Regions from separate parts of the Bradyrhizobium sp. BLXBL-01 genome, predicted to be linked through region 2. Evidence: riboswitches for the same ligand, from Rfam matches in the RefSeq annotation. Region 2 holds a riboswitch; each other region holds the start of a gene.
What was found. Region 2 has a riboswitch for cobalamin ahead of metE (5-methyltetrahydropteroyltriglutamate--homocysteine S-methyltransferase). Riboswitches for the same ligand answer to the same signal wherever they lie in the genome.
Positions count from the first base shown of each region.

Region 1: linked by a shared signal. The riboswitch ahead of ACNJYA_RS24925 (energy-coupling factor ABC transporter permease) and the one ahead of metE (5-methyltetrahydropteroyltriglutamate--homocysteine S-methyltransferase) in region 2 are both predicted to bind cobalamin.
Region 3: linked by a shared signal. The riboswitch ahead of ACNJYA_RS24905 (TonB-dependent receptor) and the one ahead of metE (5-methyltetrahydropteroyltriglutamate--homocysteine S-methyltransferase) in region 2 are both predicted to bind cobalamin.

Region 1 covers NZ_CP182471.1:5,331,575-5,339,617, reverse strand. Annotated here, with positions in the region: gene ACNJYA_RS24965 (precorrin-2 C(20)-methyltransferase) at 1-557, shown strand, start outside; gene cobJ (precorrin-3B C(17)-methyltransferase) at 554-1,288, shown strand; gene ACNJYA_RS24955 (cobalt-precorrin-6A reductase) at 1,264-2,010, opposite strand; gene cbiE (precorrin-6y C5,15-methyltransferase (decarboxylating) subunit CbiE) at 2,009-3,190, shown strand; gene ACNJYA_RS24945 (cobalamin biosynthesis protein) at 3,187-3,555, shown strand; gene cobM (precorrin-4 C(11)-methyltransferase) at 3,552-4,334, shown strand; gene ACNJYA_RS24935 (cobyrinate a,c-diamide synthase) at 4,334-5,644, shown strand; gene cobA (uroporphyrinogen-III C-methyltransferase) at 5,641-6,372, shown strand; cobalamin riboswitch at 6,418-6,636, shown strand; gene ACNJYA_RS24925 (energy-coupling factor ABC transporter permease) at 6,674-7,351, shown strand; gene cobF (precorrin-6A synthase (deacetylating)) at 7,391-8,043, shown strand, end outside.
Region 2 covers NZ_CP182471.1:2,271,162-2,279,204, forward strand. Annotated here, with positions in the region: gene ACNJYA_RS10255 (carbonic anhydrase) at 1-511, opposite strand, end outside; gene ACNJYA_RS10260 (thermonuclease family protein) at 520-1,281, opposite strand; gene ACNJYA_RS10265 (hypothetical protein) at 3,354-3,749, opposite strand; gene ACNJYA_RS10270 (hypothetical protein) at 4,472-4,690, shown strand; cobalamin riboswitch at 4,748-4,949, shown strand; gene metE (5-methyltetrahydropteroyltriglutamate--homocysteine S-methyltransferase) at 5,053-7,398, shown strand; gene ACNJYA_RS10280 (hypothetical protein) at 7,927-8,043, shown strand, end outside.
Region 3 covers NZ_CP182471.1:5,322,755-5,330,797, forward strand. Annotated here, with positions in the region: gene ACNJYA_RS24890 (hydantoinase B/oxoprolinase family protein) at 1-431, opposite strand, end outside; gene ACNJYA_RS24895 (hydantoinase/oxoprolinase family protein) at 428-2,437, opposite strand; gene ACNJYA_RS24900 (PepSY domain-containing protein) at 2,903-4,336, opposite strand; gene ACNJYA_RS24905 (TonB-dependent receptor) at 4,349-6,706, opposite strand; cobalamin riboswitch at 6,822-7,024, opposite strand; gene ACNJYA_RS24910 (histidine phosphatase family protein) at 7,096-7,668, shown strand; gene cobT (nicotinate-nucleotide--dimethylbenzimidazole phosphoribosyltransferase) at 7,661-8,043, opposite strand, start outside.

The sequences.
Region 1 (8,043 bases), 3.1 Mb from region 2:
CCATGGAATATCCTGTGACGACGGAGATCGCTTTCGACAGCCCCGAATACGTGCAGCTGCTCGCAGGCTTCTACGACGAATGGGCGGAGCGCCTTGCGCGGCTGTCGCGCGCGGTCGACGTCGTCGTGCTCTGCGAGGGCGATCCCTATTTCTATGGATCGTTCATGCATCTGCACACGCGCCTGCAGGGCCGCGTCGAGATCGAGGTGATCGCCGGCATTCCCGGCATGGTCGGTTGCTGGAACGGGGTCGGCCAGCCGATCGCGCTCGGTGACGACGTCACGACGGTGCTGATGGGGACGCTACCCCAAGACGAGCTCGAACGGCGCATGCGCGATTCCGATGCGCTGGTCATCATGAAGACCGGCCGCAATCTCGCAAAGGTGCGCCGTGCGCTCGCAGCTGCCGGGCGGCTGGACGATGCCTGGCTGGTCGAGCGCGGCACCATGCCGGACGAGCGGGTGGAGCGGCTCGCCGAGATCGATGCGGCCGATTGTCCCTATTTCGCGATCGTGCTCGTGCACGGCAAGGGCCGGCATCTGGGCGCCGCCGAATGACAGGCACGCTCACCATCGCGGGCCTCGGGCCGGGCAGCGACGCGTTGGTGACGCCCGAGGTCACGGCCGCGCTCGCGACGGCGACCGATATTCTGGGTTATGCGCCCTATGTTTCGCGCGTGCCGCCGCGGCCTGGGCTCACCCTGCATCCCTCCGACAATCGCGAAGAGCTGCAACGTGCGAGCGAAGCCCTGCGGCTTGCCGCTGAAGGCGGGCAGGTCGTGGTCGTCTCCTCCGGCGATCCCGGCGTGTTCGCGATGGCCTCGGCCGTGTTCGAGGCGCTCGAACGGGCGCCGCAATGGCGGGATCTGCCGATCCGCGTGCTGCCGGGCGTCACCGCGATGCTGGCGGCGGCGGCACGCGCCGGCGCGCCGCTCGGCCATGATTTCTGCGCGATCAACCTTTCCGACAACCTCAAGCCCTGGGCGGTGATCGAGAAACGGCTGCGCCTTGCGGCGGAAGCCGATTTTGCCATCGCGATGTACAATCCGCGCTCGGCAAGCCGGCCGGAAGGATTCGGCCGGGCGCTGGCAGTGCTTCGCGAGGCGGGCTGCGGCGAGCGTCTCGTGATCTTCGCGCGCGCGATCAGTGCGGCTGACGAGAAGATCGTGACCGTTACGCTGAAAGAGGCGCGGCCCGAGATGGCCGACATGCGCACGCTGGTGATCGTCGGCAATTCGCAGACACGCCGTGTCGGCCGCTGGGTCTATGCGCCGAGGCGGGCAGAATGACCGAGCCATTGCATCACGTCACTGACGCGCTCGGCCCGTCGGCGCTCGGGCAGCTCTGGTCGCGAGATCATGATTACGGGAAGGCCGAGCCCGCGGGCCGCATCGATCTTGGCGCGCGCGCCGTCGCCGCCGGAATTGCGGGCGACGATCCAGCCGATGCCGCGTGTGCGCAGCATGTTCAGCTCGCCGTGGAAGGTGAACGGGCCGCGCGACACGATCACATCGGCCGCGAAGGGCAGGGGCGCGTCGGGCGGATCGACGAAGCGCAGCGTGTAGGCGTGCTGCGGCTTCGTCGCGAATGGCGCAATGTGCTGGCGGCCGATGGCGAGGAACACGTTTGCAGCGGCGTCAGGCAGCGCGGCGACGGCAGCGTTGACATCCGCCACCTCGATCCAGGTGTCGGCGGGTGCCTTGATCCAGGGCGCGCGCTCCAGCGCAAGCAACGGCGTGCCGGTTTCCGCGCACGCCTCGACGGCGTTGCGACTCATTTCTGCGGCGAAGGGATGCGTCGCATCGATCACATGGGTGATGCCTTCGCGGCGGATGTAGTCGGCCAGCCCGCTCACGCCACCAAAACCGCCGATGCGGGTCGGCAGCGGTTGATCGGCCGGCGCGCGGGTGCGGCCGCCATAGGAATAGACGGCGTCGATGCCGGCGCGCGCGATCTCCGCGGCGAGCAGGCTCGCATCGGCCGTTCCGCCCAGAACGAGGGCGCGAATCATGAGTGAACCCTGGCTGACCATCATCGGTATCGGCGAAGATGGCCTTGCCGGGCTGTCGGAGGCAAGCCGAAAGGCGCTTGCCAAGGCCGAAACCGTGTTCGGCGGCGAGCGCCATCTCGCGCTTGCCGAGGTTGGCAGCCGCGGCCGGCCGTGGCCGGTGCCGTTCGATGCGAATGTCGTGCTGAGCTGCCGCGGCCGACCGACGGTGGTGCTCGCCTCCGGCGATCCGTTCTGGCACGGCGCCGGCGCTACTCTCGCCGAGAAGCTCAATGCCAATGAGTGGATCGCGCACCCCGCGCCATCGACCTTCTCCCTCGCCGCGGCGCGGTTGGGCTGGCGGCTCGAATCCGCCGTTTGCCTCGGCCTTCATGCCGCGCCGTTCGAACGGCTTGTACCCCATCTGGCGGATGGCGCGCGGATCATCTGTCTCGTGCGAGACGGCAAGGCCGCCGTTGATCTCGCGAGGTGGCTGACGGAGCGCGGATGGGGTGTTTCGCTATTCTGGACCCTCGCCGCGCTTGGCGGACCCCATGAAAAGGTGCGCAAGTTTCACGCGGAGACCTATACGCGCGTTTCCGCCGGAAGCCTCGTTGCTGTCGCGCTGGAGGCAAGAGGGGCGAACGGTCTCTCTCGCAGTTCGGGACTACCGGATGTTCTCTTTGCTCACGACGGTCAGATCACCAAGCGGCCGATGCGCGCCTTGGCGCTCTCGGCACTCGGTCCATGCCCTGGCAGGAGGTTGTGGGACATCGGTGCGGGCTCGGGGTCGATCTCGGTAGAATGGGCATTGGGGGGCGGGTCAGCGATTGCCGTCGAAGCGCGCGAGGATCGCGCCGCCAACATCCGCAGCAATGCGGAGGCGTTCGGGGTGGAACACAAGATCACGGTTGTTGCGGGCACCGCGCCCGACGCGCTCGCTGCGCTGGACCGGCCGGATGCTGTGTTCGTCGGGGGCGGCTTCGATATCGCGATGTTCGAAGCTGTCTGGTCGCGGATTACGCCCGGCACGCGGTTCGTGGCCCATGCCGTGACGTTGGAGACGGAAGCGCTGCTCGGCCAGCTGCATCAACAGCATGGCGGCGAGTTGATGCGGGTCGAGATCGCGCATTCCGCTCCGCTCGGTCGTTACCGCGCGTGGGAGGCGACGCGGCCGGTGGTGCAATGGAGTACGGTCCGATGAAGGTCGCCGGGCTCGGATTCAAGAAAAATGTGACGCTGGCCTCGTTACGGGAGGCGCTTGTGGCGGCCGGCGGTCCCGACGGTCTTGCGGCCGTGGCAACCGTCGGCGACAAGGCCGATGCAGAGGCGCTGCAGCAGCTCGCGCGGGAGTGTGGCGTTCCGATCAAGGCTGTCCCGGCCGACGCGTTGGCCGGTATTGATACGCCGACGCAGTCGCAGCGGATCACCGAAGGGTTCGGCACGGGATCGGTCGCCGAGGCCGCAGCACTCGCTGCGGCTGGCCCTCGGGCGCGGCTCATTGTGACACGCGTTGTCTCGCAGGATCGCACCGCGACCGCCGCGATTGCCGAAGGAGACGGCCCATGACGGTGCATTTCATCGGCGCCGGCCCGGGCGCGCCTGACTTGCTGACCTTGCGCGGCCGCGATCTGATCGCGGCCTGTCCGGTCTGCCTCTATGCCGGCTCGCTGGTGCCGGAGGGCGTGCTGGCGCATTGCCCGCCGGGAGCGCGGATCGTCAACACCGCCCCAATGTCGCTCGACGAGATCATCGCCGAGATCGCAGCCGCACATGCGGCAGGCCAGGACGTCGCGCGGCTGCATTCCGGCGATCTCTCGATCTGGTCCGCGATGGGCGAGCAGCTCCGCCGTTTGCGCGCGCTTGGGATTCCCTACACGGTGACACCCGGCGTTCCCTCATTCTCGGCTGCCGCAGCGGCACTGGAAACCGAGCTGACGCTGCCCGGTCTTGCTCAGACGGTCGTGCTGACGCGCACGCCGGGCCGCGCCAGCGCGATGCCCGAGGGCGAGAAGCTCGCCGCGTTCGCCGCGACCGGCGCGGTGCTCGCGATTCACCTGTCGATCCACCTGCTCGACCAGGTCGTCGCCGAGCTGACGCCGCATTACGCCGCGGATTGCCCGGTCGCGATCGTCTGGCGCGCGAGCTGGCCGGAGCAGCGCATTGTGCGCGCGACGCTGGCAACGCTCGATGCGGCCGTGGGTGCCGAAATGGAGCGCACGGCGTTGATCCTGGTCGGCAAGACGCTTGGCGCGGCCGATTTCGACGAGAGCCGCCTCTACGCCGCCGATTACGACCGCCGCTACCGGCCCGTCGGTGCCGAGCCGCGCTTTCCGGAGGCGTCGTGATGCCTGCGAGCCTCGTCATCTCCGCGCCGGCCTCCGGCGTCGGCAAGACCACGCTGACGCTGGCGCTCGCCCGCGCCTGGCGCCATCGCGGCTTGAACGTGCAGTGCTTCAAGAGCGGGCCCGACTACATCGATCCCGCCTTCCACGCCGCGGCCACGGGGCGTGCCTCGGTCAACGTCGACAGCTGGGCGATGGATCGCGGCACCATCGCGCATCTCGTCAGCCGTGCCGCCGATGCCGATGTCGTGCTCGCCGAGGGATCGATGGGCCTGTTCGACGGTGTCGCTGCGCGCGGTGTTTCCGGCACGGGAGCGACTGCTGATGTCGCGGAGATGCTGGGCTGGCCGGTGGTTCTGGTGATCGACCCTTCCGGCCAGGCGCAGACTGCGGCAGCGATCGCCGCGGGCCTTCGCGATTACCGCGCCGGTGTGCGCCTCGCCGGCGTCGTACTCAATCGCGTCGCCAGCCCGCGCCATGAGGATCTGGTGCGGCGCGCGCTGAACGAGGCCGGCATCAAAGTGTTCGGGGCGCTGCCGCGTCACGCCGAGATCAGCCTGCCGAAGCGGCATCTCGGCCTCGTGCAGGCCGAGGAGCAGGCCGAGATCGGCAAGCTGATCGACGAGGCTGCGCGCTTCGTAGCGGAGCACGTCGACCTCGATGCGGTGTTGCAATCGGCAGGCAAATGGTCGCCGCAAGCTGCGGCGAACGACATGAACGTAACGCCGCCCGGGCAGCGCATCGCGCTGGCCCGCGATGCGGCATTCTCCTTCGTCTATCCGCATATGCTGGAAGCCTGGCGCGCGGCGGGCGCGGAGATCGTGCCGTTCTCGCCGCTGGCCGACGAAGCGCCCGATGCGAGCGCCGACGTGTGCTGGCTGCCGGGCGGCTATCCCGAGCTGCATGCCGGAACGATCGCGGCCAATGCGCGCTTTCGCAGCTCCTTGCGCGCTTTCGCCGAGACACGGCCCGTGCATGGCGAATGCGGAGGCTATATGGTGCTGGGCGCAGGCCTCACCGACGCTGACGGTATCAGCCATGAGATGGCGGGACTGCTCGGCCTGGAGACCAGCTTTGCCAAGCGCCGCATGCATCTCGGCTATCGTCTTGCCGAACTCGCCGCGCCGATGCCGGGGCATCGGCCGGGCGCGCGCTTGCGCGGCCACGAATTCCACTATTCGACCATCCTCGCCCAACCCGATACGCCACTGGCCGTCGTGCACGACGCCACCGGCGCGGTCATCGCCGAGACCGGCTCGCGCCGTGGCCATGCCACGGGCACGTTCTTCCATCTGATCGCGGAGGACCGGTGAGCGGTTTTGTCTCTTTCGTCTCCGCCGGCCCCGGCGACCCCGAGCTCCTCACGGTGAAGGGCGCCGCGCGGCTGCGCGAGGCCGATGTCGTGCTCTATGACGACCTTGCCTCCGGCGCGATCCTCGATCTCGCCCGGCCCGGTGCCAATCTCGTCGCGGTGGGGAAGCGGGCCGGGCGTCCTTCGACCAAGCAGCACCACGTCAACCGTCTCCTGGTCGACTACGCCGCAACCGGCGCGCGCGTGGTGCGCCTCAAGTCCGGCGATGCCGGCATTTTCGGTCGGCTCGAGGAGGAGCTGGAAACACTGCGCGAAGCCGGCATCGGCTACGAGATCGTTCCCGGCGTCACATCCGCCTGTGTCGCCGCCGCCGAGGCCGGCATTCCCTTGACCCGGCGGCATACCTCCCGCCGGGTGCAGTTCATCACCGGTGCTGATGTCACCGGCGAGTTGCCGCCCAATTTGAATTGGGCCGCGCTGGCCGATCCCGAGGCCACGACCGTGGTCTATATGGGCCGGCGCACTTTTCCGGCGCTTGCCGCAAAATTGATCGCGCACGGTCTCGCCCCCAGCACCCCGGCGCTGTTCGCCGAATCTCTCGGGCGTCCCGACGAACGGCTGGTCCGTACCACGATTGCCGAGCTTGCCGAGCAGCTTGGCCGCGGCGGCGCCGCTTCCACCGCCGCCGTGATCCTGTTCGGCGCGCTGGCGGGAGAATATCCGGCATGACGGCTCCGGCAGCGGTTCGCCCCTTGACGCCCGCAATGCGAAAGGGGCACACAAGAGCGGCATGGTGCTCGACGCGGCGCAAAGCGCCGGAGCATAATCGGGAATGGGGATGGGCGGACCAAGTTGCGGCGCCCAAAACCCCAGCCGCCCCCGCGACTGTAAGCGGTGAGGGGCTCCGAACCGCCACTGGACTGCAAGGTCCGGGAAGGCCGGAGAACCCAGTGAACCGCGAGCCAGGAGACCGGCCGTGCACGTGTTGAGGCCAAGGCCGTCGGGTGTGACGGCAGGAAGGAATTGAGCCATGCATATCGAACCCGGCGTCGTGACGGGCGCCAAGCTCGTGTTGAGTTACGCAACCGGAATCGCCGCAGGCGGCGTTGCCTTGAAGCTTGCGGTCGAGACCGTGCGCGAGCAGGGCGTCGTGTCGTTCGCGGCGCGGACGCTCGCCACCACCGCTCTCGTCTTCACCTTCTTCGAGATCCTGCCGCACTTCCCGGTCGGCGTCTCCGAGGTGCACTTCATTCTCGGCTCGACACTGTTCCTGCTGTTCGGCGCGGCTCCCGCGGCCTTCGGCCTTGCGCTCGGCCTGCTGCTCCAGGGCGTTTTCTTCGAGCCCGCTGACATCCCGCAATATGGCATGAACGTCACCACGCTGCTGGTGCCGCTGTTCGCGATCCAGGCAATCGCTGCCCGGATCATTTCGCGCAACAGCGCCTATGTTGATTTGAAGTATCGGCAGGCGCTGGCGCTTTCGACGACCTACCAGGCCGGCGTGATCGCCTGGGTGGCGTTCTGGGCGCTCTATGGTTCCGGTTTCGCCATGAGCAACCTCGCCAGCATCGCGACGTTCGCGGCGTCCTACGCACTGGTCATCGTGATCGAGCCGCTGGCCGATCTTGCCGTGCTGGCGCTGGCGAAGTCTCTGCGTGGTGTCACCGCGCCTGGCCTCGTCACGCCTCGCCTGCACAACGCGGCTTAAGAGACAAGGGGCGGCCGTCATGGTCGCCCCGTACGCCCGATGCTCACGCTCTCTCTGATAGGCATCGGTTGCGGCGATCCCGAGCAGCTCACGCGCGCCGCGACCCGCGCCATCAACGCGGCCGATCTCGTCCTGATCCCGCGCAAGGGGAGCGCGAAGTCTGATCTCGCCGATCTCAGGCGGACGATCTGCACTGACGTGCTCACCAACAAGGCGACGCGCATCGCCGAATTCGATCTTCCCGTGCGCGACGCGACCGAGGCCGACTATCGCAAGGGCGTCGACGATTGGCACGATGCCGTTGCCGCCACGTGGTCGCGGACCATTGCAAGCCATCTCGGCGGTGACGGCAAGGTCGCGCTGCTGATCTGGGGCGACCCGTCGCTCTACGATTCCTCGCTGCGCATTGCGCGGCGATTGAATCCGTTGCCGACAATCGAAGTCGTGCCCGGCATCACCTCGATCCAGGCGCTGTGTGCGGCGCATGCGCTGCCGCTCAACGACATCGGCGAGCCCTTTCTGGTCACGACGGGGCGGCGCTTGCGCGAAGGCGGCTGGCCGCAGGGCGTCGACACAGTCGTGGTGATGCTCGACGGCGGCACGGCGTTCCAGTCGCTCGATCCGGCTGGGCTTCACATCTGGTGGGGGGCCTATCTCGGCATGGCCGATCAGATCCTCATGTCCGGTGCGCT
Region 2 (8,043 bases):
GCTTATCTTCATGGAGCGACTTGATCGTGGCGTCTATCGCACCGCAATGATCGTGGCCAAGTACGAGGATCAGCGGCGTGTTGAGTATGGCAACCGCGTATTCCATACTGGCGAGCGTATCATCGTTAGCGAAGTTACCGGCCACGCGGCAGACAAACAGATCACCTAATCCGCTGTCGAAGACAAGTTCGGGGACCACGCGGGAGTCGGCGCAGCTCAGAACCGCTGCATATGGATTTTGTCCCTCAACCAAGACCGGCCGCTCGCGGCTGAAATTGTCGGCTCGTGGTGCGCCCTGGACATAACGATCGTTCCCCTTCAGCAACCGATTCAGGGCAGCATCTGGCGAGAGCAGGTTGTTTGGCTTGGGCGGGCCTTTTGCTTCCTTCGCATCGACAATCTTACTGCCGAACCGCAGGAAAACTGTCGAAACAGCGAACAGCAACAGTGACCGGCGCGAACGCGCGTGCCTGGTTAAATGGTGCATGTCTTGAGAATGGGCTGCTTTCATGTGTCGCCTCATCGCACGGCCTTACGCCACCCGGTGGCGTCGGCTTCCGCTTCGCTGCAGAGCCAGCGTCCACCGCGCGTCTTCGTCATGTCGAGTTGTTCGTAACCGGGTTGCCCTGGCAGGTAGTAAATGCGCTCGCCTCTGCGCTCGACAGTGCCTTTTATCAGGCACTCGGGCGACGGGGGTTCCGAAAGCAAGACGGATCCAAGCAGAACTTCCTGAGCGTCGACCGGAACCGACGTCGCGCCCACGATAATCGTGCCCCGATTGCGGCGAGGCCAGTCCCAGGGCGCGATGAATGCGCCGGACCACAGTCCCGCATTGGCTGTGCTCGCCACCAACTCATAGACAATGTAGGTATGGTGAGATGCACCAGCCGATAGCGCCAAGCCCGAGCGTACCATCCAGGCGTTTACATCCTCGCCTTCGATGAAGCAGCTGCCGAGGGCTCGCCGATACTCATCGACTCTTTCGGTATGACAATCCCACGTTCGCCCATTCGAATGCTTGATGAGCAGGTCGCGAACAGCTACGCCGCAGGCCCATTTCCGGCCCTGTGCGTCGAGGCAAATCTGATCCGTCTCAGGAGCTTCGATGCCTGAGAGCCGGACGTTTGTTTTCTCGATCTCGATCGTATTGCCATCGAGGATGCGCGGAGCACCGCTGAGTGTCTCGGCGAAAACCGGAGATGTGATGAGAGCGATCAATACGAACATACTTCCGGGGTGCTTCATCCCGACAATAACCTTTCGCTCCTGATCCATGTTCATGCACGATCCGGTGCCGATACATTCGATTGCTCGACCGCAGATGTCCGTTCGGCTTTCGATGTGTGCTTTATGAGAGCCTGGCGTGAGTTCGAAGCTACGACCTGACGCTGCGTAAGGATCAAGAGATTTCTTCCGTGTGCGTGCGGCGGTATCTTTCGATCATCGACGCCTCTCTTACCCTGAACGCGCTGTACCCTCTGCACCTGAGGAGGAGATCCTCGTGGCGCCGAACTCGAGATGCCGGACAAACCCGAGCCTTGGAAGGCTGTGCTACCTCTTTGCAAAAGTGAGGACAATGAAGCGTCGGTGCTTGCGGCGGAGTCAGGCTTGGAGGAGCAACCTTGCCATGGTTGATGACGACTTCCATCAGCAAACCGGACAGTTCCGACGAGGGCGATGAATTCGCCCCAAAAGTCGTGTCACGAAAAAGATCCTCAAAAATGATCTGGTCTGACTCGCTCTGGCCTGTGTAGGCAAAGTACGCGACGGAGTTCAGCCTCAATGCTCGCCGCATAAATGAAGCGTTCTTTCGAGCAAATCGCGGAAATCCGGTACCTTCTTACGCCGAGCCATATGATCGTTGCTACCAATCGCACTGTGGCATTTGGCTCCTCCGCGCTGCACCATAGGTCGTTGGTGCTACCGCCCATACATTTGCACAAGAACTGAATTGTTTATGACTCAGGCGGCGCTACGGGCGGCCGCTATTGGTCGTGACGGTTCCTGCGATCTCGAGTGGCTTACCCAGGAACGCTAGCATCAGCGCCCGTTTGCTCCAGGAATTGGAACGGCTGCGATATGGAGCCGCGCTTTGCCGTGGATGCTCCGGGCGTGCGCAAGCTACCCACGTGTTCGGACAATCGCGAGTGCCATCCTGATGTAATTCAGTGTGAGGGTTCAGTCCACAATACGCGTTTGCCCATGGCGCACGCGGGGCGAATAGCTCTGGTACGGTTTAGCCGACTCAAGCTACACATCATTCTTCAGCACCTCACTAATAATGGGAATGACATGGTCGCAGTCGTTCGGGAAGTATCGGTCTCATCTTAAGCGCTTGAAGTAGATGGTTAGCTCAGAGCGGAATTCGCAACCAAAGACGGTGCCACGGCAGGTGGAGCAGAACTAAAGAAGCGGTTTCCCAAGCTTAGAATCCGGGTCTATGACGTGCAGACAAATGAGTGCGAGGAAATCTAGAGCCGAGTCAGTGGCGCTCGACGTTCTGCGTACAGCTCCGGAGCTTCCCGGCCTGCGACTCGGAAATGGGCAGGCGCTCAGCGGGTATGCCGGGCTTGCTACCAGTGTAACTTCCTCGCCCATTTCGTCTCGGCATCGGTTCCTAGGGCCGGGTCAAAGTCGCTACGCTCATGCTCCTGCGCACGCCACGCAGTCACGCGACGTGCGGAGCACACACGCCGAATCGGCCCGGGCCCGAGGCATCCCCCAGCGCTCTAGCGAAGAATGCATGAGAGCTGGTGCCCGCACAACTTGGTTGCTCTCACTGGGTGGAGTGCAGGCGGGCAAACCACATCTCGCAAACTAGTACGCCGCTGAGCTCGACACCTGGCGGAAAAGCGCCATCGTGCTGCTCGACCTTTCGTGCGGCGGGCCGAAATGCTGCGAGAAGGGCAGGCGCACTGTTGCGGAGCCGTAAACATCACAACCGCAGACCGCGTATGTCTTGCAGGTGGTACGAGGCGTTCGACCGTACGGCAGCTGCGGTCCGATGTTGCTTTGCGCGACCGTCTACTAAGGCCTTCGGTCTCCTAAGTCTTCCTCTTCCTTTGGCTCGGTGCGTTGGAACCAGGATCCCGGATGAAATTGAGCGATCCGCTTGGCAAAGGAGGATTGTGGCTCCCAATCTTGGCCTTCGCTCTTCTCGAAAGTGATGACCCCGTTGTGTGTAAAATAACGTGGTCCTTGGAGATCGCAATTCACCAAGAGCAGAATACGCCACAGATCGCCTTTCTCGTTCGGCTTTTCATTCCGCTTCGGTAAGTAGTCTACCCCAACAGGTTCAATGATAGTGCAGCGGCCTTGCCCTAGAAGATCGCCGAGCCGGCCTTGCGGCGTAGTCACAAAGTTGAAGTTAGTCGGATCATGCAGAAAGCGAAGATTTGCGTCCTTTCACCATCTGCGACTTCTCTGGCGATCAACGAGAGCGCTAGGGCGCGCCAGCCCAATTCCATGGGCTTCGCATAGGTTGACGCCAGTTCAGTCGTACCGTCGAGCGCAACTTTCCAGGTGATAGCGTACTGTTCGTCTGATTTGTTGTCTCGGTGCCTGGTCCATGAAACGAAAACATAGTCGTTTTCGCCAAGTTCAACGACGCCCCACATCTGAGGGACGAACTGTGCCACCTTCGAGACATTGGAGATAATTTGTTCTACCGTCTCACCATCTTGCGCTCGCCAAGTTGACTTGAGTCTTTCGACAACTGGGATGTCGCTTGCGCGAATACTGTTGCTCATGGTCGCCGGCCAGGCTAGGCAGATTAGAAGTGCGCTCAGGCAACGCCATAGCGCGGGTCTTCCCGACATTCTCTTCATAACCCTCGGCCTATCGCGTTTCATCCGTACATCTTTCAAAGCGGGCCAACCTCGAACCTGCTAGGAGCGAGCGAGCCCAAGAAGTTTACGGAAACGCGTCGGGGCACCCGCGGCTATCCCGTGCGGGCAGGCGCTCCCCTCTATGTCACGCGCCGCTAACTTCCCTACCCAGCGACAGCGTCAATTGGCTGAGCTGGACATGCCCAGCGGGAGAGACTGGGCATGTTCGAGGGGCTTGCATTCTTCGTTCCAGGCAGCAGGCGGAGATTTGCACGGTTGTTATGTCATTCTTGTCGACTTTCCGACCTGCGCACGTTCGATGTTTCCATTCAGTGAATCGGCCGTAGCTTGTGCATCCTTGTCCCGCACTCGATAGTTTGCGGAGAGGTAAGCGCCTCGATGCCAAGTGCCTAATGAGAATCGGCAGTGCGTTTGCCGTCCTTGAACCGTGTGGTTCGCTGTCGTTGCCGTCGGCATTCGATCTACATGATGGCTGGGGACACGAAGCCGACTTAATCGACAAACTTTGAAGCGTGGCTGGCACGCAAATCAACCTGCTCGCCGCGTATGTTTCTAGATTGCGCCGGTTGCCTTGACGTATTCAATGCGGATCCTCTAGTTGAGAAAATAGCTGGCCAGCCGACGTGCTGGGCGAACCGCTGGAAATCGGAAGCCGCATCGAATGCATTCTGCTCGAAACGGCGGTAATCCTCGCCGCGCAGGCTGGTTTTGTCGGGTTCATTGATGGGGCCGCCTCGCCTCAAGGCAGCTCCGATGCTCACTCCGACATCTGGCAAGAGTACTTGCGATTGCAGCAGCTCTGTTTAGAGAATCATAGAAATGCACGGTTATTCGCCGAGTAGATGTCACAGAGTAGCTTGGCACATAATCTGAGAGGTTGACGGAAGAGTCCTCCTGCCGATAATCGAAGTCGTCGAGGTTCTCCGAATCCCACTTGATCCGGAGCTAAGAGGGAAGCCGGTGCAAATTCCGGCGCTGCCCCCGCAACTGTGAGCGGCGAGCTACTGTCCAACGATGTCACTGAAGCCCGCACGGCTTTGGGAAGGCCGACAGCAGCGATGACCAGCGAGCCAGGAGACCTGCCCCGACGATATATATTGGTCCACGGGCGGGGTGTCTCGGTGGTGCGCCAAGCAGCCGTCGCACGCGCGACTTCCTCTGCCTGCGTCCGCCATGGCCTTTGTCCCCAACAGGGGTTAAAACTATGTCTCTTCTCTCTCTTCCGGTTGCTACGCTCGGAACGCCACGCATCGGTCCAAGGCGTGAGCTCAAACTGTCTCTCGAGAGCTACTGGGCGGGAAAGATCAGCGAGCAGCAATTGCTTGAGGACGCATCCGGCCTGCGCGCCGCGAACTGGGCTCGTCAGAAATCTCTCGGCGTCACGATCATTCCGTCGAATGACTTCTCGCTGTACGATCAGGTGCTCGATACAAGTGTCATGGTTGGTGCTATCCCGGAGATCTACGCCTCGAAAGGAGAAGACATTTCCCTCAAGACGTACTTCGCCATGGCTCGCGGATCACAATGCGACGACCAGGATGCGAGTTGCGGTCTTGGCCCACGGGGGTCTGGCCCACCTGCGCAGGAAATGACTAAGTGGTTTGATACCAATTACCACTACATGGTTCCCGAGTTTCACAAGGGACAGGCGTTCGGACTTTGCTCTCGCAAACCCATGGAAGAGTATGAGGAAGCAAAGGCGCTTGGTTTCCAGACCCGCCCTGTCTTGATCGGGCCCGTCACATTCCTAAAGCTCGGCAAGAGTGCCGATAGTGCGTTCCAGCCCCTGTCCCTACTGGATGATTTGATACCGGTCTATATCGAGGTTCTGCATGAATTGGCCGAACGAGGGGCAAGTTGGGTTCAGTTTGACGAGCCCTGCCTGGTCCTTGATCTGGACGAAGCTGTGCGAAAATCATTGCTACATGCCTATAGCCGCTTCGCAAAGGAGGGACCGGGCATCAAGATCATGCTTGCCAGCTATTTCGGCGACCTAGGCGACAATTTGGATACAGCCTTGAGCCTCCCAGTTTCCGGTCTGCACGTTGATCTGGTGCGGGCGCCAGAGTTGTTGGATCAGATCGTCGCTGTCGACCGAAGTGATCTCGTCATTTCGCTCGGGGTCATCGACGGCCGGAATGTATGGCGGTCGAACTTGTCGTCGCTCCGTCAGAGGCTGGAGCCCGCGATTGCGAAGCTCGGCAAGCACCGTGTGCAGCTCGCTCCATCCTGCTCGCTGCTTCACGTGCCGGTCGATGTTGAACTCGAGACCGGGCTCGCGTCTGACGTTAAGAGCTGGCTTTCTTTCTCGGTTCAGAAGATGCGCGAGCTTGCGATCCTGGCGCGGGTGCTCGCTGGCGACCAGAATGTCGGGCTCGCTCTAGCCGATTCGGAATGCGCTGCGACTGCCCGCCGGACTTCGCCGAAGATCCATGATGCCAATGTCGCTGCCCGGATGAGGGCGATCGACCAGACGATACGCCGGCGCACAAGCCCGTTTGCCCGTCGTTCCGAGATCCAAAGGGCACGCTTTGGACTACCAGCGTTTCCCACCACGACGATCGGATCGTTTCCTCAGACCACAGAAGTCAGAAATGCTCGGGCGGCGCATGCGCGAGGCGCGCTGAGCGACGAGCAATACGATAGGTTCATCAAGGAGGAGATAGCCCGCGCCGTACGTTGGCAGGAGGACATTGGTCTTGACGTCCTCGTGCACGGCGAATTTGAGCGCAATGACATGGTGCAGTACTTTGGCGAGCAACTCGCCGGCTTCCTATTTACCAGGAAGGGATGGGTACAGTCTTATGGTTCGCGCTGCGTCCGGCCCCCGATCCTGTTTGGCGATGTAGCGCGGTCGAAGCCGATCACTGTGGACTGGTGGCGTTACGCGCAATCACTAACTAGCAAGCCAATGAAAGCGATGTTGACCGGACCGGTGACGATGCTGAACTGGTCGTTTGTTCGCGATGATATTCCTAGGAGCGAGGTCTGCCGTCAGCTTGCGCTTGCGATCCGCGACGAAGTGCGCGACCTCGAGAATGCCGGTGCGGCCATGATCCAGATCGACGAAGCTGCACTTCGCGAAGGAATGCCCTTGCGTCGATCGGAGTGGAAGGCATATCTCGATTGGGCCGGAGAGTGCTTCCGCATCTGCTCATCAGGCGTTACCGATGAGACGCAAATCCATACACATATGTGCTACTCCGAGTTCAACGACATCATCGGTGCGATCGCTGCAATGGATGCGGATGTCATTTCAATCGAGACGTCGCGATCGAAAATGGAACTACTGGGCGCATTCAGCAAGTACGAATATGCAAATCAAATCGGACCTGGCGTGTACGACATCCACTCTCCACGCGTTCCCGAGGTAAGCGAAATGAAGGAGCTGATGCTGCTGGCTCGGACGCGTTTGCAAGAATCACAGCTCTGGGTCAATCCGGACTGCGGCCTAAAGACGCGCAAATGGGAGGAGGTGCGGCCTGCGATAACCAACATGGTCGCTGCCGCCCGCGAACTGCGCGCTGCATCGTCTCCGCAAAATCATTGATCCGGCGCTCGGATCTGTTCTGGACCAAGCTATTCGCTTGTGGTCAATACCGCGCTCCATAATCTCGCGGCAAGCCTTGGGGCCAACAAAAAGTGCTTGGCCCCAGTTAATGGTTGGACGGATGTGCACGCGGAGAAACGACGCTGACGGCTCGCGTTACTTGGCCAAAAGAGAATAGCCGACGGTTCATCAAGGCGAGAACATTCGCCGAGAATATGGACTCATATCGATACGTTTATCGCAGCTCCTTATGCCGTGCTAAGCGATCGTTTGGTCTGAGAGACAAAATCTACACCGAGGTGTCGCTCATAAGAAGAGTGGAAACGGTTGCGACAACAATGAGAGGGGTGATGCCGACGTCACCGCACGGGCCTTCTATTCTTCGCTCGGACATGTTTCCCCGTCAGGCGCTCTCATTCGATGAACTCTACATAGTGTCCGACGAGAGGACGCCGAAGCCAGTTCCTGCTTCAACTCACGCCAATCTATTGTGCAGGATCGCCGCCGCTATCCGAGCCAGATACGCCAATGCGTCGGCTGCACGGCGACGTGCTCTCCGGTATCCGCGTTGATCCATCCGCCGAACGCCCGGCGACAAGGAAAGACCACCCGGTGAATCGAATTGCCCTCGATCACGGCAATCTC
Region 3 (8,043 bases), 3.1 Mb from region 2:
AACGTGTCGACCGCCTTGGCGAAATAACTGCCGGGCCAGGTGCCGCCGATATCAGGCCAATGGGCGAGGCTGACCGCGAAAGCCACGATCTCGCCGTCGAAGAAGACGGGCCGCACGACCTTGACGTCATTGAGATGATTGCCGCCGAGCGCGCCGATATTGTAGATGACGACGTCGCCGTCGTTCAGGCCATCGCGCGGCATCACCTTCAGGAGTTCGGGGATGGTGTAGGCCATCGCGCCGAGATGGATCGGAATGTCGCGGCCCTGTCCGACCAGGCCGCCGTAGCCGTCGGTGATCGCCGACGACAGGTCGCCGGCTTCGCGCAACAGCGGCGAGCGCGCCGAGCGCGTCATGACGAGGCTCATCTCCTCGGCCGCGGCCGAGAGCCCGTGCCTGATGACCTCGACGACGAAGGGATCGAGCTTCATGCCGCCCTCCGCCTCAGGAACAGATTGCCTGATGGATCGGGCCTCGCCTGCCAGCCCGGCGGCACCACCACGGTCGACCAGGCGTCTTCGATGATGGCGGGACCATTGATGGTCTCGGTGAGCGAGGCGCGGTCGACGATCGCGGTTGCGATGTCATGGAAGCCGTCGAACGAGCAGGTGCGCGTGCCCGTAGACACCGCCCTCGCCGCTGTCGCCGGCCGGCTGACAACGGTTGTCGACGGGCGCCGGGCCTGCACCCGCACGGATTCGATGACGCAGGGCTCACCGGTCGCATAGCCGAACAGCTCGTGATGCCGCGTCAGAAAGTCCTGCTTCAGCCTGACAACGTCGAGCGGCAGCGTGAACGATACCGGAATGGCGTCATTCTGCGCCGCATAGCGCATCAAGGCCACCAGCTCGACCTGGATCTCCGCTCTTGCAACATTGTTGGCGAGAAGCGGCGCCGAGGCATCGGCAATCAGGGTTTCGATCCGCTCCGAGACGCCGGCGAGATCGATGCCGTCGAGGGCAGCGCGAAGGGTCTGCTGCTGCAGGAAGCTGAAATCGGCGGTGAGGCAGCCCAGGGCCGAGAACGCACTCGAGGCACTGGGCACGACGACCTCCGCAATCCCGTAGAGATCGGCGAGGCCCGCGGCATGCATCGGGCCGCCGCCGCCGAAGGCCAGCAGCGTGCAGTCGCGCCCGTCGATGCCGCGCTCGACCGTGACGCGGCGGAGCGCGCGGGCCATGGTCGCGTTCGCGACCTTGATGATGCCGAGCGCCGTTTCGGTCAGGCTCAGTCCGAGTGCGTGCGCAATTGGCGCGATGACACGCTTGGCGCTCTCGATGTCGATGCCGATGCGATCGCCAAGCTTGGTCTCGGGATTGAGATAGCCGAGCACGGCATTGGCATCGGTGATGGTGGGCTCCGTGCCGCCACGGCCATAGCAGGCCGGGCCCGGCTCGGAGCCGGCGCTCTCGGGCCCGACCGTCAGCCCGCCGGGACCGTTGCGCACGATCGATCCGCCGCCCGCACCGATCGAGTGCACCGCCAGCATCGGCTGGCGCAGCGGCTTGTCACCGAGCATGCGGCCGTCGGTCATTTCGGCCTGGCCGTCGACGATCAGGCACACGTCCGTCGTGGTGCCGCCCATGTCGAAGGTCAACATGCGCGAGCAGCCGAGCTGGCGCGCGATGCTGACCGACGCCGAGACGCCCGCCGCCGGCCCCGACATCGCCATCACCAGCGGACGCCGCTTCACCGCCGAAATCGGGACCATGGCGCCGGCGGAGTGAAACACCTGCAGGCCGGCCCCGATCGGCAGCCGCTGCTCCAGCTCGCTGAGATATTCCACCGCGATCGGCATCGCGGCCGCGTTGAACACGGTCGCCGAGGTCCGCTCATATTCGCGTGCCTCGGGATTGACCTCGTGCGAGAGCGAGACATGGGCGACGAGGCCCTTGAGCCGCTCGCCCAGCATCTTTTCATGCACCGGATTGGCATAGGCGTGAAGGAGTGCGACCGCGACGCTCTGAACGCCGGTCCCTTTCAGCCACGCCACCAGGCGCTCGATCTCGGCTTCCTCGAGCGCCTTCAACACTCGCCCCTCATGATCGAGGCGCTCGGCGAGCCCGAAGCATCTTTCAGGCGGCACCAAAGGCGGCGATTTCGGCGGAATGTCGAGCCGGTAGAGGTCGCGCCGGCGATAGCGGGCGATCTCGAGCACGTCGGCGAAGCCTTCGGTCGCGACCAGCGCCACCTTCGGCAGCCGATTCTCGACGATCGCGTTGGTCACGCGCGTGGTGCCGTGGACGAAGCGCCTGACCTCGCTCTTGCGCAGACCCACCGCCTCGATCGCCTCCAGCATCGCCCGAACCGGTGCGTCGGGGCGCGACGGCACCTTTGCAATCCGCGCTTCCGCGGAATCGCGCCGGATGGCGATGATGTCGGTGAAGGTGCCACCGATATCGGTGCCGACCTCCCAGTGATTGTCGGAGTAGCTCATCTGCACAGTCAGCTACGCGTGACGTCCGGACCGGACGCCAGGTCCTTTCCGGCCATTGCCGCATCCAATGCCAAAGCGAGCACGCTCATCGTCATTCCCTGTCATGCCATCACGGGCGAGCGTGCGACAGAGCGATGGCCGCGGGATAGGGTCGGAGTTGTCGCAAACCACCGAGCCAGCGAGCCGCCGGCATTGCGCGGCGCACCATCGGCTGCACGTTTTGGTGCAGCGCTGCTCGCCCAGAGAGCAGAAGCATACGAAGCCAGAAATGTGCAGCGCACCCTTGGATTCTTCGACACAAATGGGAGCGCCCGTTGCACTGCAATCGGAATCGCGCAAGTCCGTTTGTCTAATTTGCAGGCGATCAATCTGCGGTGCAGGAGAGAGGGCTGACCAGGAGCTATGCACGCAGGTCGGCTCAGCCTCTCTTTATTGTACGGTCAGTAAGCGAGGACGTCACCGGCCTCAGGATGCCAGCGACGCCCGCAAGCGTCGCCATCCGATGACGACGCCGGTGATGGAGAACATCAGTCCGAGCGTACAGAGGCTGACAATGAGAGCGTCACGCAGCCGCGCGTGAGCCAGCAGAATCGGGAAATCAAGCGTGTGCAGCGCACTGTAGAGCCAGCGATAGACGCGCCGCGACGGGTCCAGTCTTTGCAGCACCTTGCCATCGGCAGCATCGACATCGAACCAGAGATCGCCGCAGGTCGTGCGGTAGACCGGAGCTCCCGGAATAGCGGACTGCGCCGGATAGTCGTCGTTGCCGGCGAGCAGGAACGGTGCGGCACAGCCGGCGCCAAGGCGCGCCGTCAGATCCCCGATCTCCTGCGTATCCAGGTATGCCGCCTGCCCATCTCGCGGCGCGTCCCCGGCCCTGATCAACGTCTGATGGCCAAGGGCGAGCCGATCGCGCCGATAGACCCTGCCGCCGAAGGCGAACCATTCGACCTCGCGCGCCGACGGCGATATTGGCGGCAGATCGAGCGGTGAAGCGTCTCGCCAATCCGGGGCGGCATCGACCACGCCCGCCTCTGTCGGCGTCAATTGCCCGCGCGAGAACAGGCGGCCGTGATCCATCGAGAGCCAGCCGCTGAAGATCCAGCTCAGTACGAACAGCGTCGCCGCGAGGCCGATCAGGTGATGCAGCGCATGCCAGCCACGGTAAGGCGAGGAGATTTGGCCCTTGCGAAACCTGATCCGCACGATTCCGAGCACCGCGCCAAGCAATGCCGCAATCAGGGCCAGCAGCGACAGCGTCCAGACCACGCGATCCCACACCGCCCAGCTGCTGCGCAGAACCGTCGGATAGATCCAGTGCAGCACGCTGCCGGCCCAGTTCCACGCGCGCTCACTGCGCGTCGTATCTAGGACGACCTCCCCGGTCAGCGACGAAACGTAGACCTCCGTTCCAGGGGCATCGCCGAGAGCGGCGCGAAACAAGGGGCGATGGCGATCAAAACCGTTCGGCACGCTCCATTGATCGTGGTCCGACCGCGCGACGATCGCGGCGCGTGGCGCGTCGAGCCCGCGCTGACGGGAATAGCCCTGCACGATGGTGAGCGCGACATCGGCGGACGTCACCGATGCGTCTCCTCTATCGGAGGCGCGGACCGCTCGCGAACCTGCGGGGCCCGAGACGACGTAGACCGGTCCATCACTGCGCTGGATCAGCCGAACACGCGTCCCGTCGGTGATTCCGCTCGCAGCAACGGCGTCCGCGACCGAGATCGTTGTCCCGCCACGGTCCAGCGGCGCGAGCCCGGCAAATCGCTCCGCTTCCGTCAGCGACGGAAACGGGACGAAGTGCATCACGATCCCGCTCGCGAACCACATCGCGAACAGCAGGCAGAACGCGATCCCGAGCCAGCGATGCGAGAGGACGATCGCGCCCATCATGCGCTCAAGGCCTCACCATTTGAACGCGGCCGAGACCTCGTAGGTGCGCGGCGCGCCCAGGAGGATCTGGTCGGGATAGAACGGATCGCCCCAGATCGCATAGCGCTTGTCGGTGATGTTGCGGACGCGGAAAGTCATGCGGGCCTGGTCGACCGCATTGAACACGGCCTTGGGGATATCGACGAAGGCGTAGACGTCGGCCACGGTGTAGGCCTTCATCGTCACGACGTTCGCGTCGGTGTTGTAGCGGTCGCCGACATGACGGCCGGTGATGCCGAGCTCCACAGGCCAGGGCGTGAAGAACCGGTACGATGCGCCGGCATTGGCCACGATACGCGGTACGTTCGGCGGCGTATTGCCGGAGAACGAGCCACCGACGAAATTGTAGTCGGCATAGCGCGCATCGACATAGGCGATGTTGCCCCACAACCGAAGCGGCTCGATCGGCCGCACCGAGGCGGCAAGCTCGACGCCCTTGGACTCCTGCCGCCCGGCGATATTGAGCGCCTGCCCGCCGGCCGCCGCATAGACGTTCTTGCGCAGGATGTCGTAGGCCGAGAACGACCACTCCGCCCTATTGTCCCAGAACAGATGCTTGACGCCGGTCTCGTAGGTTCGCGACGTCGTCAGGTCCAGTGGCTGGGTCGGCAACAGCAGGAAGATGTTGTTGGCTGCGACGTCGGCCCCGGTGGCGTACTGGCTGAAGAAGGTCAGGCCGGGCACGGCCTCCCAGGTGTAGCCAATGCGGCCCGTCACCGGCGCCCAGTCTTTGGTGTACGGAAAGCCTGCCTTCTCCAGCCCGGCCTTGTCGGTCGAGTTACGGTCGAGTCCGATGTGCTCGACACGCAGGCCCCCGATCAACGCGAAGCTGCGCGTCAGCTTCAACCGGTCCTCGAACGACAACGCCTCGTTGTCGATGCGCGCGGTCTGCTGCTGTGTCGTGAGCAGGCCGTAGAAGCCGCGGTTGGGATCGACCAGCGAAACGGAATCTCCGGGAAAGTTTGCCGCGCCGGGCCTGACGAAATCGAGATAGCTCGACGAGAGCGTCGTGACCAACCGGTTGTCGAATCCTGCGATGTTGGTATCCCAGATCAGGTCGGTGATGTTGCCGACCAGCCGCTGGCTATGGGCGACATAGAAGCGTTCGCGATCGACCAGGTTCGTGGTGGAGTTGAATGCCTCGATCTCGTTGTTGAACCAGGTCCGTTCGGCGCCATAGCCATAGGCCTGACTTTTCAGCGTGAGGTCAGGCGCGAGCTTCAGCTCGAAGCCGCCGCGCAGCCACACTTCCTGCGCCACGTTGCGGTTATCGAGAACGTTGTAATTGGTGTTGAAGGTGCGGTCGTCGATGGTGACGGCACCGAGATTGGTACCGTTGTAATTCGAGACGTAATTGCCGGAGACGATCCCCGTCGTCGCATGCGAACCGCTGAAGGCGACCGGCACCAGCGGCGCGCCCCAATAGGCCTTCGAGCGGTCTTCGCGATACTCGACCGCACCCCAGATCTTGAGGCTGTCGGAGACCCGGTAATTGAGCTGGCCGGACGTGCCGAACGTCTTGACGTTGGTGTCGTCGGCAAAGCCGTTGAGCGTGGAACGGCTGATGTCGAAGCGATAGTCCAGCCCTTGCACATTGGTGCTGCCGCCTGAGCCGTAATGGGCCCGGAACGAATTCAGCGAATCCCAGGAGAAATTTGCCTCGTTGCGGATCGCTCCCGTGTGCGGTTGCTTGGTGACGAAGTTGATGGCGCCTCCCGCGGCACCCTCGCCCGAGATCAGCGAGGCCGGTCCTTTGAGGAATTCCACGGCCTCCAGATTGGCGGTGTCGACGATCCGCGAGGTCATGTTCTGCGGACCGATCTTGATGCCGTTGTAGAGTGTGTTGATCTGGCTATTGGTGAAGCCGCGCATCGAGAAGGCGGAAGGTTCGGCCGGGTTGTCGCCGGAGGTGACGCCGACGGCGCCCTGCGCCACCTCGGACACGGTGCGATAGCCCTGCTCGCGCATGGTTTCGGCCGAGATCACCTCGACGGTCGCGGGCGTCTGCCGCACCGTCAGGCCGAGCCGCGAAGCGCTTTCGGCAACGGCATTGGTGTTGAGCGGCGTTTGCGCCGTCAGATCCGGCATGACGGGTTTTGGCGCTGCCGATACCGCCGCCGGCCTGCGCGCTGCCGCGCGGCGCGCGCTCGCCACCTCTCGTGCTGCCGGTCTGGCCGGCTTGCGCGCCTGGGCGGGCGAGACCTCGACGGGTGGCAGCGGCTCTCGGACCTGCTGCGCCAGAGCGGCAGGCGGATCGAGAACGGCGAAGGACGTGAACGCGGCGGAAACCAGCAGGACGCGGCGCGGTCGTGCGATACGGATGGAAGACACGGTACAAACCTCGGTATGACGTCAGTGGCACGTCACAGCGAACGAGGTCTCACCTTTTGGCCTTGCAGCCGTCCGATGAAGCCGAATGTCTGTACTCCCCGACCGACATCTTCGCGTGTGACCACGGCTGACGGCAGGTCTCCTGGCTCGCGGGTCGTGACCTCTTCGTCGCCTTCCCGGGACCGAGGACCCAGTGGCTCGTGACGAAGGATTCACCGCTCACAGTTGCGGGGGCAGCCGCGGCATTGGGGACAATTTTCCCCGCACCGCATTCCCTTTTCATTCCCTCTCGGGAAAACCGTCGCGAGCATCTAGGATTACCACCAAGACAGAGTCAATGTCCCAGTTGCGGCGTCGTGGCGACCGCACAAGCTTCCTTGGAGATGAGCATGGAAGGCGAGACCTTCCTCTGGTTGATACGGCACGCGGTTGTCGCGGGCGTAGCCGGGACGATCCATGCAGCCGATGCGCCGGCCGATCTCGGCGATCGCGCGGCATTGGCGGCTCTCAAGCAGCGCTTGCCCGCGGATGTCGCCGGCTATGCCAGCCCGTCGCGGCGCACGGTGGAGACGGCGCGCGCGCTGGGGCTGGAACCGGAGCTGGTCAGCGAATTCCGCGAGCAGGATTTCGGCGATTGGACCGGCCATCGGCATGACGAGCTCGCCGCGACCGGCGGCGAGATCTACGCGCAGTTCTGGCGCGATCTGGCGCGCGGACGGCCGCCGAACGGCGAAAGCTTTGCGGATCAGGTCGCCCGCGTCCGCCTCGGCCTGTCGCGGATCGGCGCAGGCTCCGCGGCGCTGGTCGTCCATTCCGGCACCATCCGCGCCGCGCTCTGCATCGCGCTCGATCTCGCACCGGAAGCGGCGTTGCGCTTCGTGATCGATCCGTTGTCGCTGACCCGGATCGACCGGCTCGCCAGCGGCTGGCGCGTCGTCTCGGTCAATCAGCGGATCAGCTAGGCCGATCCGGTACGTTGGCCTGCGCAAAGGTCGCCATGCCGTTGTGAAGTGCGCAGGCCGAGCGCACCAGCGGCAGCGCAATGGCGGCGCCCGATCCCTCGCCGAGCCTGAGATCGAGGCTGATCAGCGGCTGCACGTTCAGCGCGCGCAACACCAGCCGATGTCCTTGCTCCGCCGATTGATGCGAGGGCAACAGGAACGGCTGGCAGGAGGGATTGAGCCGCGCCGCCGCCAGCGCCGCCACCGAGACGATAAAGCCGTCGATCAATACGGGAATGCGGCGTTGCGCGGCCGCGATGATGGCGCCCGAGATCGCCGCGATTTCGAGGCCGCCGACCGCGCACAGGATTGTCTCGACCGAGGCTCCGGCGACGC